Regions from separate parts of the Cytobacillus sp. QJM3NY_8 genome, predicted to be linked through region 2. Evidence: predicted binding sites of a transcription regulator. Region 2 holds the regulator's gene; each other region holds the start of a gene.
The links. The regulator LexA, encoded in region 2, represses DNA repair genes until DNA is damaged. The targets are predictions, from matches to a motif close to CGAACATATGTTCG.
Positions count from the first base shown of each region.

Region 1: a site for LexA is predicted at 1,202-1,215, ahead of AC0VZ9_RS20240 (YqzH family protein). Genes of this name have one in related genera too.
Region 3: a site for LexA is predicted at 1,306-1,319, ahead of uvrB (excinuclease ABC subunit UvrB). Genes of this name have one in related genera too.

Region 1 covers NZ_CM149681.1:3,922,382-3,925,662, forward strand. The annotation lists gene AC0VZ9_RS20235 (Y-family DNA polymerase) at 1-1,076, opposite strand, end outside; gene AC0VZ9_RS20240 (YqzH family protein) at 1,316-1,522, shown strand; gene AC0VZ9_RS20245 (SDR family NAD(P)-dependent oxidoreductase) at 1,560-2,354, opposite strand; gene AC0VZ9_RS20250 (MBL fold metallo-hydrolase) at 2,356-3,281, opposite strand, start outside.
Region 2 covers NZ_CM149681.1:2,089,711-2,092,991, reverse strand. The annotation lists gene AC0VZ9_RS10910 (DUF896 domain-containing protein) at 132-365, opposite strand; gene AC0VZ9_RS10905 (YneB family resolvase-like protein) at 508-1,155, opposite strand; gene yneA (cell division suppressor protein YneA) at 1,165-1,497, opposite strand; gene lexA (transcriptional repressor LexA) at 1,653-2,276, shown strand; gene AC0VZ9_RS10890 (DUF4257 domain-containing protein) at 2,562-2,846, shown strand; gene AC0VZ9_RS10885 (CBO0543 family protein) at 3,052-3,281, opposite strand, start outside.
Region 3 covers NZ_CM149681.1:4,760,561-4,763,841, reverse strand. The annotation lists gene AC0VZ9_RS24445 (M20 family metallopeptidase) at 1-266, shown strand, start outside; gene AC0VZ9_RS24440 (alpha/beta-type small acid-soluble spore protein) at 424-699, opposite strand; gene AC0VZ9_RS24435 (DUF2198 family protein) at 849-1,085, shown strand; gene uvrB (excinuclease ABC subunit UvrB) at 1,479-3,281, shown strand, end outside.

The sequences.
Region 1 (3,281 bases), 1.8 Mb from region 2:
GTAATATTGCCGAGGGAAATGGAAATCTGACGCACTGTTTTGCCCTCATAATTCTCGTCAAAAAGCTCGAGGCAAACGCGATAAAGATCCATCGTAATATTGGTTGGCTGGTCAACTGTCCTTGAGCGGTAAAAGCCTCCTCCAAATTCATCCTGGCTGTAGCCAAGGCCAAAACTGATGGTCCTTCCGGCTTTGCGGTGGCTGCGGGCCCTTCTTGCCACTTCCTCACACATCTCAAGGACCACATGCTTAATTTCCTTTTCCTCTTTATAATCCCTCAGTAAAATCTGGCTTTTCCCAAAGCTGATCTGCCCTTCCATGATCGGTGCCCCTATTTCCGACAGATCAATACCCCATGCATGGTGATAGAGCTGATTGCCCATAATCCCAAACTTTTTTTCAAGCTTAGCCAGATCATAGCGGGCAAGCTGTCCAACTGTAAAAATCCCCATTCCATTCAATGTCTTTTCAACACGGCGGCCGATGCCCCACATTTCCCTTAAAGGGGATACATTCCACAGCTTTGCTTTCACATCTTCGTACGTCCATTCAGCAACCCCCTTTTTTTTCGCCTCAAGATCCAGGCAGAGCTTTGACATAAGCAAATTAGGCCCTATTCCTATGGCACAGGGGAGCTGAAATTCCCGTTCAATATCATCTTTTATTTTCCAGGCAATTGTCTGGGCATCACCCCAGAGATGCACTGCACCGTCTACTTTTATAAAACTTTCATCGACACTGTAGGTATGGATGGCTTCCTTGGGGACATAACGGTTAAACACCCTGGTGATTTCAGTGGAGATTCTTAAATAAGTCGCCATTTTCGGCTCCTCAATTCTAATGCGCGGATCATTTGGAACCTCAAAAAGCCGGGCCCCTGTCTTTATCCCAAACTCTTTTTTCATTCGCGGAGAGGCAGCCAGAACAACGCTGCCCTTCCGTTCCACATTCCCGGCAATTACAAGATAGCAATCAAGAGGATCCAGACCAAGCATGACAGCAGAACAGCTTGCATAAAAGCTCTTCATATCAACACACAAAATTTGATTATTCGGCATTGCGCTGTAATCAACCATGACATCGACATCCTCCTTCAGAAAAGCGCAAGGCGCCGTACCTGCTTATGCTGGCCGGCATCTCCTGAATCCAATAAAAACAAACAAGAACATCCGTTCTATATATGTATACCCATTATATTAAGCGAATATGCGTTCGGTTTCAATGGAAATTTTACGCGTTTTTTCTTAAAACAGGTTCTTTTGCCAGGTGCCGATATTACCAGAAGCCAGTATAATCAGCTTGAGGTGCAAAAATAATGAACAAAAAACTGATATATAAAATGGTTCAAAACTGTTTAAAGCAATATAACGAGGACAGCCATTCCATTTCGTTTGAGAGCAGGGAATTTGCAGAGATATTCAATAAAGTAATAGAGGAGAAAAATAAAGAAGCAGACAGCGAGCTGCATGAAATAGTAAATGATGTGGTATACGGGTATATTACTGGTTCACCATATTTTTGAATGAAAAAGAAGCCAAAGCGATTGCTCCGGCTTCTTTTCATTTCTGATTGAATGCACGTTTTCCAATTTTTTCGAAAAGCCCTGGAAAAAGTGTATAGACGATGCTTCCCGCATTCATCCACCGAGGAAGATTAATTTCCCTGACCGGCCGGAGCATTGCATTAACTACCTTGAGCGCAACATATTCGGGCTTAAGCATAAATTTGCTGACATTTTTCACATATGTGCCTTTTTCATCGGCAATATTGAAGAAGTTTGTCTCAATCGGTCCGGGATTAACAGCAGTCACAAAGACATTGCTGTCAGCCAGCTCCATCCGAAGGCTGTTCGTATAGCCAAGAACAGCATGCTTGGTTGCGGAATAGACACTGGATTTCGGTGTGGCAATTTTGCCCGCCTGTGAGGCGATGTTGATAATATGGCCGCTCCTCTGCTTCCTCATCACCGGTAGCACCATGCTGGTGCAAGCCATTAAACCAACTACATTTACATCAAACATTCCCTTTATTTCTTCAACGTTTGCTTCATGCGCTTCCCGGAAAACGCCGAACCCGGCATTATTCACAAGAACATCTATATGATCAAACCGGGCAAGTACCTCGGAAAAAACAGCCGAGACCTCGTCAGTGTCCGAAACATCAAGTTTATGTATGTAAACATCCACTGAAAAACGCCTCAGCAAATCTGCCTGCAGTTCCTGCAATTTGTCAAAACTGCGGGCAAGAAGGACAAGGTTCGCTCCCCTCTCGGCACAAAGGACAGCCATCTGGGCCCCGATCCCTCCGGATGCACCTGTAATAATCACATTTTTATTCTTTAATCTGTCTGACAAATCAAACCACCTCTTTTGATGCGGAATACAAGAATGCTTCCTCCTCTTTATTTATATAAATCTCTCCTATTGAATGTAAATAGTCAAGCTGAGCGACCGTTTCGGAAATCGTCAGGGAAAGCTCCTTCTCATAAACTTTCGGAAAAAGGCGGCGGCACACTTCAAAAACAGTGAGCGATTCGGACTCGAGCCATGCCTTTACTTTCATTGCCCGCTCATGCTGCCGGCCAAGCCTTTCGTTTATTAACTCATTCACATTTGTAATATCCTCACCATGTCCAGAGTAAAAAAGGGATATTGGAAGCTGCTGCAGCTTTTTCAGCGACTCATTATACTGAATCTGCGGCTTTGGCCGTTCCGTATTGCCGGGAAGCGGCGGCTCCAGGATGGGATTAGGAGAAATGTGTGCAAGCAAATGGTCTCCTCCAAGAAATACACCATCTTTCTCCCTGAACAAACCTATATGGCTCTGTGCATGCCCGGGTGTCTCCATTACCGTCCAATCGTCCAGCCCTTCAGGCTGCCTGCCTTCCTCCAGTTCGCCCGTCAGAGTACGATTGCAGGAATAGCGCAGAGTCTTTTTCATCTTATTTATAAAGGAAAAATAACTTTCAGGAATCCCAAATTCATTGAACAGTTTTATGTAAAATTCATCATGAAATTTTAGAAATTGGTCCGTCCGGGACAGCCACCTTTGGTTAACCCGGTGCCCGAACAAATCGAGATTATCAGGGAAAAAGTCAAGCAGCCCGGCATGATCGGGATGATGATGTGTGAGGACAACCTGTTCAAAATCACCGGGAGTTAAATTCAGCTCTTTAAGCTGGGATTTTAAGGCTTCCCATGCTTCATCCGTTTTAGGGCCGGCATCAACAAGAGTCAGCTTTTCCCCTTTCACTGCATATACATTAACGTCACCGACAGGAA
Region 2 (3,281 bases):
GGTTTGTTACTATATTGACACAAAAAGACCCGGCGTATGTAAAAAAAGCGGAGATAGCCGGTAATAGAAGTCATCTCCGCTTTCTATTAAAAGAAGGAATACAGCATTGTGTATCCCTTGCAATTATAATATTAGTGAAGGCGGTTTTTATTTTGGAATTCTTTTAGTTTTTTCGGAGTTACGTCATTTCCTTTCGGGTCAACGATTGTAACACCTTTAAGCGTGTTCAGCATGCCAGAGCGAAAAGTCTCCAAATACTCTTTGCGGAGAGAAGTCTGTTCTTTTGCTTCTGCTTCTGTTAAACCTGATTCCTTTGCCTTCTTTGCCAGTTCATTAATTCGGGCAAGTTTTTGTTTTGGCAGCATATATTAAAGCTCCTTTATATCAAAAGTTTACCTTTGGATGTTCTAATAGAAGTTTTTATTATACAATAGCTTCAGATATGGAACAATCTGAAACTCAACTGCCATCATACTAAAAAAGAACACTTTTGACAAGAAAAGTGCTCTATTCAGCAAGTGATTCCATATACTCTTTATACCTTCTATGGACTGTTGCTTTTGAGATATTATAGCCAAAGCCCCTGAGTGTTGCAGCAATCTCTGCAAATGTTAACTCGTTTTTCCTTAGCCGGGCAATTTCCTCTATCGGTACCTCTATTCTTTCCCTGCCGCCATTTGCTCCCTGATTGCTTAAGTTCTTCTCGGGGCGGTATCCTTTATCAACAGCCCGCTGCATGCCGCGTCTAATTTTGATGTTATGAAGCTTCCTCTGATATTCTTCTACCATCCCCACAATGTTCAGCACCATCGAATCTGATTCCGAAAGCTCGAGCTGGCCGTTATTCGAAATGCTGTACAGCTGAACTTCTTCCTTTAGGATGCAATGGAGTATCGCTATCTTTGCATTACCCCGCCCCAGCCTGGTTTCATCCTGAATGAGGACAACCTTGATATCCTTTTCTTTAATTAAGTCTAAAAGCTCCAATATACCGTCTCTTTCAAGGTCATATCCACTGGCCTGTTCGCGTATCACCTTGACTACTTCAAAATCATGCTTTTTCGCCAGATTCACCAGCTCTTCTTCCTGTCTTGAAAGGGACGTTTCCTGAGTATCCTTTGTTGTACTAACCCTGCAGTAAATAATTGCTTTCATAACTTCTCCTTATTCGTAAAGGTCTGAACTGGCAAGCTCTTTATAAGGCTCGTCATCCAGTGCTTTTACTGGAATAACAATTTCATCGCCCGGAAAAATCCTGCCTGCCGCTATCTCATTATTTTGTTCGACCCAATTAATAAATTGATCTGTAGACAGCGAATGTTCAGCCGAAAAACTCTCAGCAATTTCCCATAAAGAGTCACCTTCTGCAACAGTGACTTTCACAAACTTTTCCGTATCAGGTGTCTCTATCTGAATGAGCATAATAAACGATGCTGCCAGGCTTAAAACGAAGAGAATAATAGCATAAGAATATGATTTCCACAATTTTTTCAGCATGATATACCACCTCTAAAAGAATGTATGTTCGTATTTGATGTTTTTATTATAGACCGAACATTTGTTTTGTGTCAATAAAAATTCGAACTTATGTTTGTATCATATGGTAATTGATGCTATAATTGAGACAACAAAAACATACGAGGTGCGTAAAGATGGTGAAATTATCAAAAAGGCAGCAAGATATATTAGAGTTTATTAAAGAGGAAGTTAAATTGAGAGGCTATCCGCCTTCTGTAAGGGAAATCGGGGAAGCAGTCGGCCTGGCTTCAAGCTCAACAGTTCACGGCCATCTCGCCCGTCTTGAAAGCAAAGGGCTGATCCGCAGGGATCCTACTAAACCGCGCGCCATTGAAATTTTAGATCTGGACGAGTCTTCTCACATCCATAAGGTCAGTGCAGTCAATGTTCCGATCGTCGGTAAAGTAACTGCAGGGCAGCCGATAACAGCCATTGAAAATGTTGAAGAATACTTCCCGCTTCCAGAAAAAATGGCACCAGCTGATGAGCATGTATTCATGCTTGAAATCATGGGTGAAAGTATGATTGAAGCCGGAATCCTTGATGGCGACTATGTCATCGTCAAACAGCAGAGCACTGCTAATAATGGAGATATCGTGGTTGCCATGACAGAGGAAGATGAAGCAACTGTCAAAAGATTCTTTAAAGAAAAAGACTATATCCGGCTTCAGCCGGAAAACTCTACAATGGAACCTATCATCCTTCGAAATGTTTCCATCCTTGGCAAAGTTATAGGTGTATACCGCCATATGCATTAATAGAATAATAAAAAGCAGGCAGCCACTGCCTGCTTTTTATTTTTTCCAATTTTAAGAAGGTTATCAGTTCCTATTACCTGATGCTATTAGCGAAATCATACGAAAGTAACTGATACCTTTTCTGTTGGTACTAAGTTACAGTCATGTATGACTATTTTATTATTCAGAAAATTCGGTATTTTTATGCATATTATTTTATAGCCACTTTCTATATAATGGTAATACACCGAGAATCAACCTAAGGTCGCTTGTCCAAAATCTCGACTTTAGGAGTGTGAAGAAAAAATGTTTTTGAACATTACCTTCGCTTTGTTGATTGGTGGGCTGGTCGGTGTCGTTGGACATATTCGGAAAGAAGGCAAAATGGTCAAACCCAGAAGGACAAAAAAATTCATCTATCTGGGGGTCTTTGAAGAAGTAATCATGGGGGCTTTAGCGGCTGTTTTTTTGGTCGTATCTTCAGATCCTGACTCTGCCTTAAAGGTAGTGCTCCTTGCGGTGATTGCAGGATTTGGAGGAGATGCACTGCTGACATGTCTCGATTTCCTAAAGATCAGACATAAAGAATAGAGATGCAGGGAAATACAAATTAGTTAAAACCTCGTTCACTTAGAAACGGGGTTTTTGTATTTGATTTTTATAAAACCCCCCTGCTCAAGCAAACAGGGGATTTCGGATTTTCTTAATAAGTGCACTTGTACTGTTCTTGCTCCCAGGGATGCACTTGCGATCAAGACATATATACAGACCATTGCCGGGCGAAATCCTGCTTTTTTTACTCTTTAACTATTTGTTCAAAACTGCTCCTTCTGCTAAACCAATGGGCAATTAAGTATAGTGAAACTAAGATAAAAAAGGAATAAGTAAAGGCCCAATCGATTTTTTTATATAAGTGCAGCATTGCCATGATAGGCATTCCTACAAAAGCACCAAACCCACCGAACAATACAGCCTTTACTACTGGATTAATATTTGGTTTGAATTGAATTAATAACATTATAGCTA
Region 3 (3,281 bases), 2.6 Mb from region 2:
AAGGGGACAGAGATGGAATCGGCTCGACGGATGCAGGCAACATCAGCCAAGTGGTGCCAACCATTCATCCTTATATTAAAATTGGTGCAGATGATCTTGTTGCCCATACAGTTCCGTTTCGTGAGGCTGCAGCATCTGTAAAAGGAGACGAAGCACTGATAACCGGGGCAAAAGGGCTCGCACTCACTGCCTTCCAGCTGGTAACAGACCAGGAGCTGCTTAAATCCATTAAACAGGAATTTTTAGAGCGGAAAGCCGCTGAATAAGAACAAAAGCTATCCTCTTTGCGGGATAGCTTTTTCTTATTCTAGTGAGTCTTTTCCTCAATTTGGAGGTTTCTTTCCTTAATTTGCTGAATATTTTCCGTGAATTAAGTCCGCGTTTCCCCAATTTTCTCATTCTTTTCCCGAAGTTCACGATTACCTACTGTTCCTTCATCCGTTCCTGTGCCATCCGAATAAGCTCCTTCACCATACTTCCGCCAATCTTCCCGCCCACTGTTCCTGCCTGTTTGGATGTAAGACGGCCGTTATATCCCGGCTTCAATGGCACACCGGCCTCCTCGGCAATTTCATATTTCACGACATCGGGATTTTCATTGTCAACATGGTATCCCTGGTTTGCCATTACCTGATTTTTAAGCTGGTCTAATGCCGCTCTTGATTCCGGCACAAGCGGGCGTCTTTTTCTTCTTGCCATGATGCATTCCTCCATAATAAGTACTTTTTCTTATTATGTGATAGAACATAGGGAATAACACTGAAAAAACTTGTACATCTTCTTATGAAAAGATATTCTAATGTTAGAAACCCTGAATCATTGTGAATAAACAAAAGAAGGTGTTTTGGTTGGCATTAAAATACTTGTCAGCTCTGCTGCTGCCCGGCTTGCTGGTTTTGCTCTTTACGAGAGTAAGCTATAATCGTGTGATTGGGCTTATATTGACGGTGGGACTGATTGCTGCTTCTGTCTATAAAGGGTATACAAATTCATTTGCCTTGATTGTTATAGACGCACTTTCATTGACTGTCGGGTTTTGGTACGCTCAAAAACTGAAGCCCAAAACAAAGCCAAGTGCGGAATAATTTTTGCGGAACCTGTCGAACAAACGTATCGACAGGTTTTTTGTATAATGAAATTTCAGCTGTATTTATGTCCGCGTAAGATCAGCTATTAATTAATATCAATCAAACGATTGATTTAATTTCAGGAGGTTAATCAAACGTTTGATTAACCTTGCTTCGACACCCCCCTTGATAATTCGGCATATTTCCCAAGCAATATTTTCCCTGTAAAAATAAAAAACGAATATCCGTTCGCATATTGTTGGTTTGTTTTAGGCTCTTTGTGGTAGAATGATGATATGAGTTTTGAGTAAAAAACTGACAAATCAGCCATGCATCCCGGAACTTAAATTCTTTCAATGCTGGTTTGTGATTAATATATAGATAAAAGTAATTTGAACGGGAGGCTTATAGGTGAAGGATCAATTTGAATTAGTCTCAAAATATTCCCCTCAGGGCGATCAGCCTGGGGCAATCAAAAAAATTGTGGAGGGAATTAAATCCGGCAAGAAGCACCAGACGCTTTTGGGTGCAACAGGAACGGGAAAAACCTTCACGGTTTCAAATGTTATACAAGAGGTTAACAAGCCGACGCTTGTCATTGCCCATAATAAGACACTTGCAGGACAGTTATACAGTGAATTTAAGGACTTTTTTCCAAACAATGCTGTTGAGTATTTTGTCAGCTATTATGACTACTATCAGCCGGAGGCATATGTGCCTTCTACAGATACCTTTATTGAAAAAGATGCAAGCATCAATGATGAAATTGATAAGCTCCGCCACTCGGCGACTTCTTCATTATTTGAGCGCAAAGATGTCATTATAATTGCCAGTGTGTCTTGTATATATGGTTTGGGTTCTCCTGAAGAATACAGTGAAATGGTGCTATCCCTCAGAACCGGCATGGAGATTGAGAGGAACCAGCTTCTTCACAGGCTCGTTGACATTCAGTATGAACGCAATGATATCGACTTCCAGCGCGGCACCTTCCGTGTACGCGGGGATGTAGTGGAGATTTTCCCGGCATCACGGGATGAGCATTGTATCCGTGTAGAGTTTTTCGGGGATGAGATAGACCGGATCCGTGAAGTAGATGCCCTCACCGGAGAAATTATGGGTGAACGTGAGCACGTTGCGATCTTCCCGGCATCCCACTTCGTAACGCGTGAAGAAAAAATGCGGATCGCCGTCCAGAACATTGAAAAAGAACTGGAAGAGCGCCTTGCTGAATTAAGAGAAAACGATAAGCTGCTTGAAGCCCAGCGCCTCGAGCAGCGGACCCGCTATGACCTAGAGATGATGAGGGAGATGGGTTTTTGTTCCGGCATAGAAAACTACTCCCGCCACCTTACATTAAGGCCGCCTGGTTCAACACCGTATACCCTTCTGGATTATTTTCCGGAAGACTTTCTAATTGTGATTGATGAGTCGCACGTAACTCTGCCGCAAATCCGCGGTATGTTCAATGGTGACCAGGCAAGGAAATCCGTGCTTGTGGACCATGGCTTCCGTTTGCCTTCAGCCATGGATAACAGGCCGCTTACGTTTACTGAGTTCGAAAAGCATGTGAAACAGGCTGTCTTTGTTTCGGCAACACCTGGCCCTTATGAGCTTGAGCATACACCGGAAATGATTGAGCAAATTATCCGCCCTACCGGTTTGCTTGATCCTACTATTGATGTCCGTCCAATCGAAGGGCAAATTGATGACCTTATCGGTGAAATCCAGGATCGCATTCAGAAAAATGAACGTGTTCTTATCACTACATTAACAAAGAAAATGTCTGAGGACTTGACAGACTACTTAAAAGAAATCGGCATTAAAGTGCAGTATCTGCACTCAGAGGTAAAAACGCTTGAGCGGATTGAGATTATCAGAGAGCTTCGTCTAGGTAAATACGATGTGTTAGTCGGAATCAACCTTCTAAGGGAAGGACTTGATATACCGGAAGTGTCTCTCGTTACTATACTTGATGCTGATAAGGAAGGTTTCCTCCGTTCGGAACGTTCACTCATCCAGACGATTGGACGTGCAGCGCGTAATGCGAATGGCCATGTCATTATGTACGCAGACCGGATCACTGACAGCATGGAAAAAGCCATCAGTGAAACAAAGCGCCGCCGGTCCATTCAGGAAGAGTACAATAAGAAGCATGGCATCACGCCAATGACTATACAGAAGGATATACGCGATTCAATCCGTGCAACACATGCG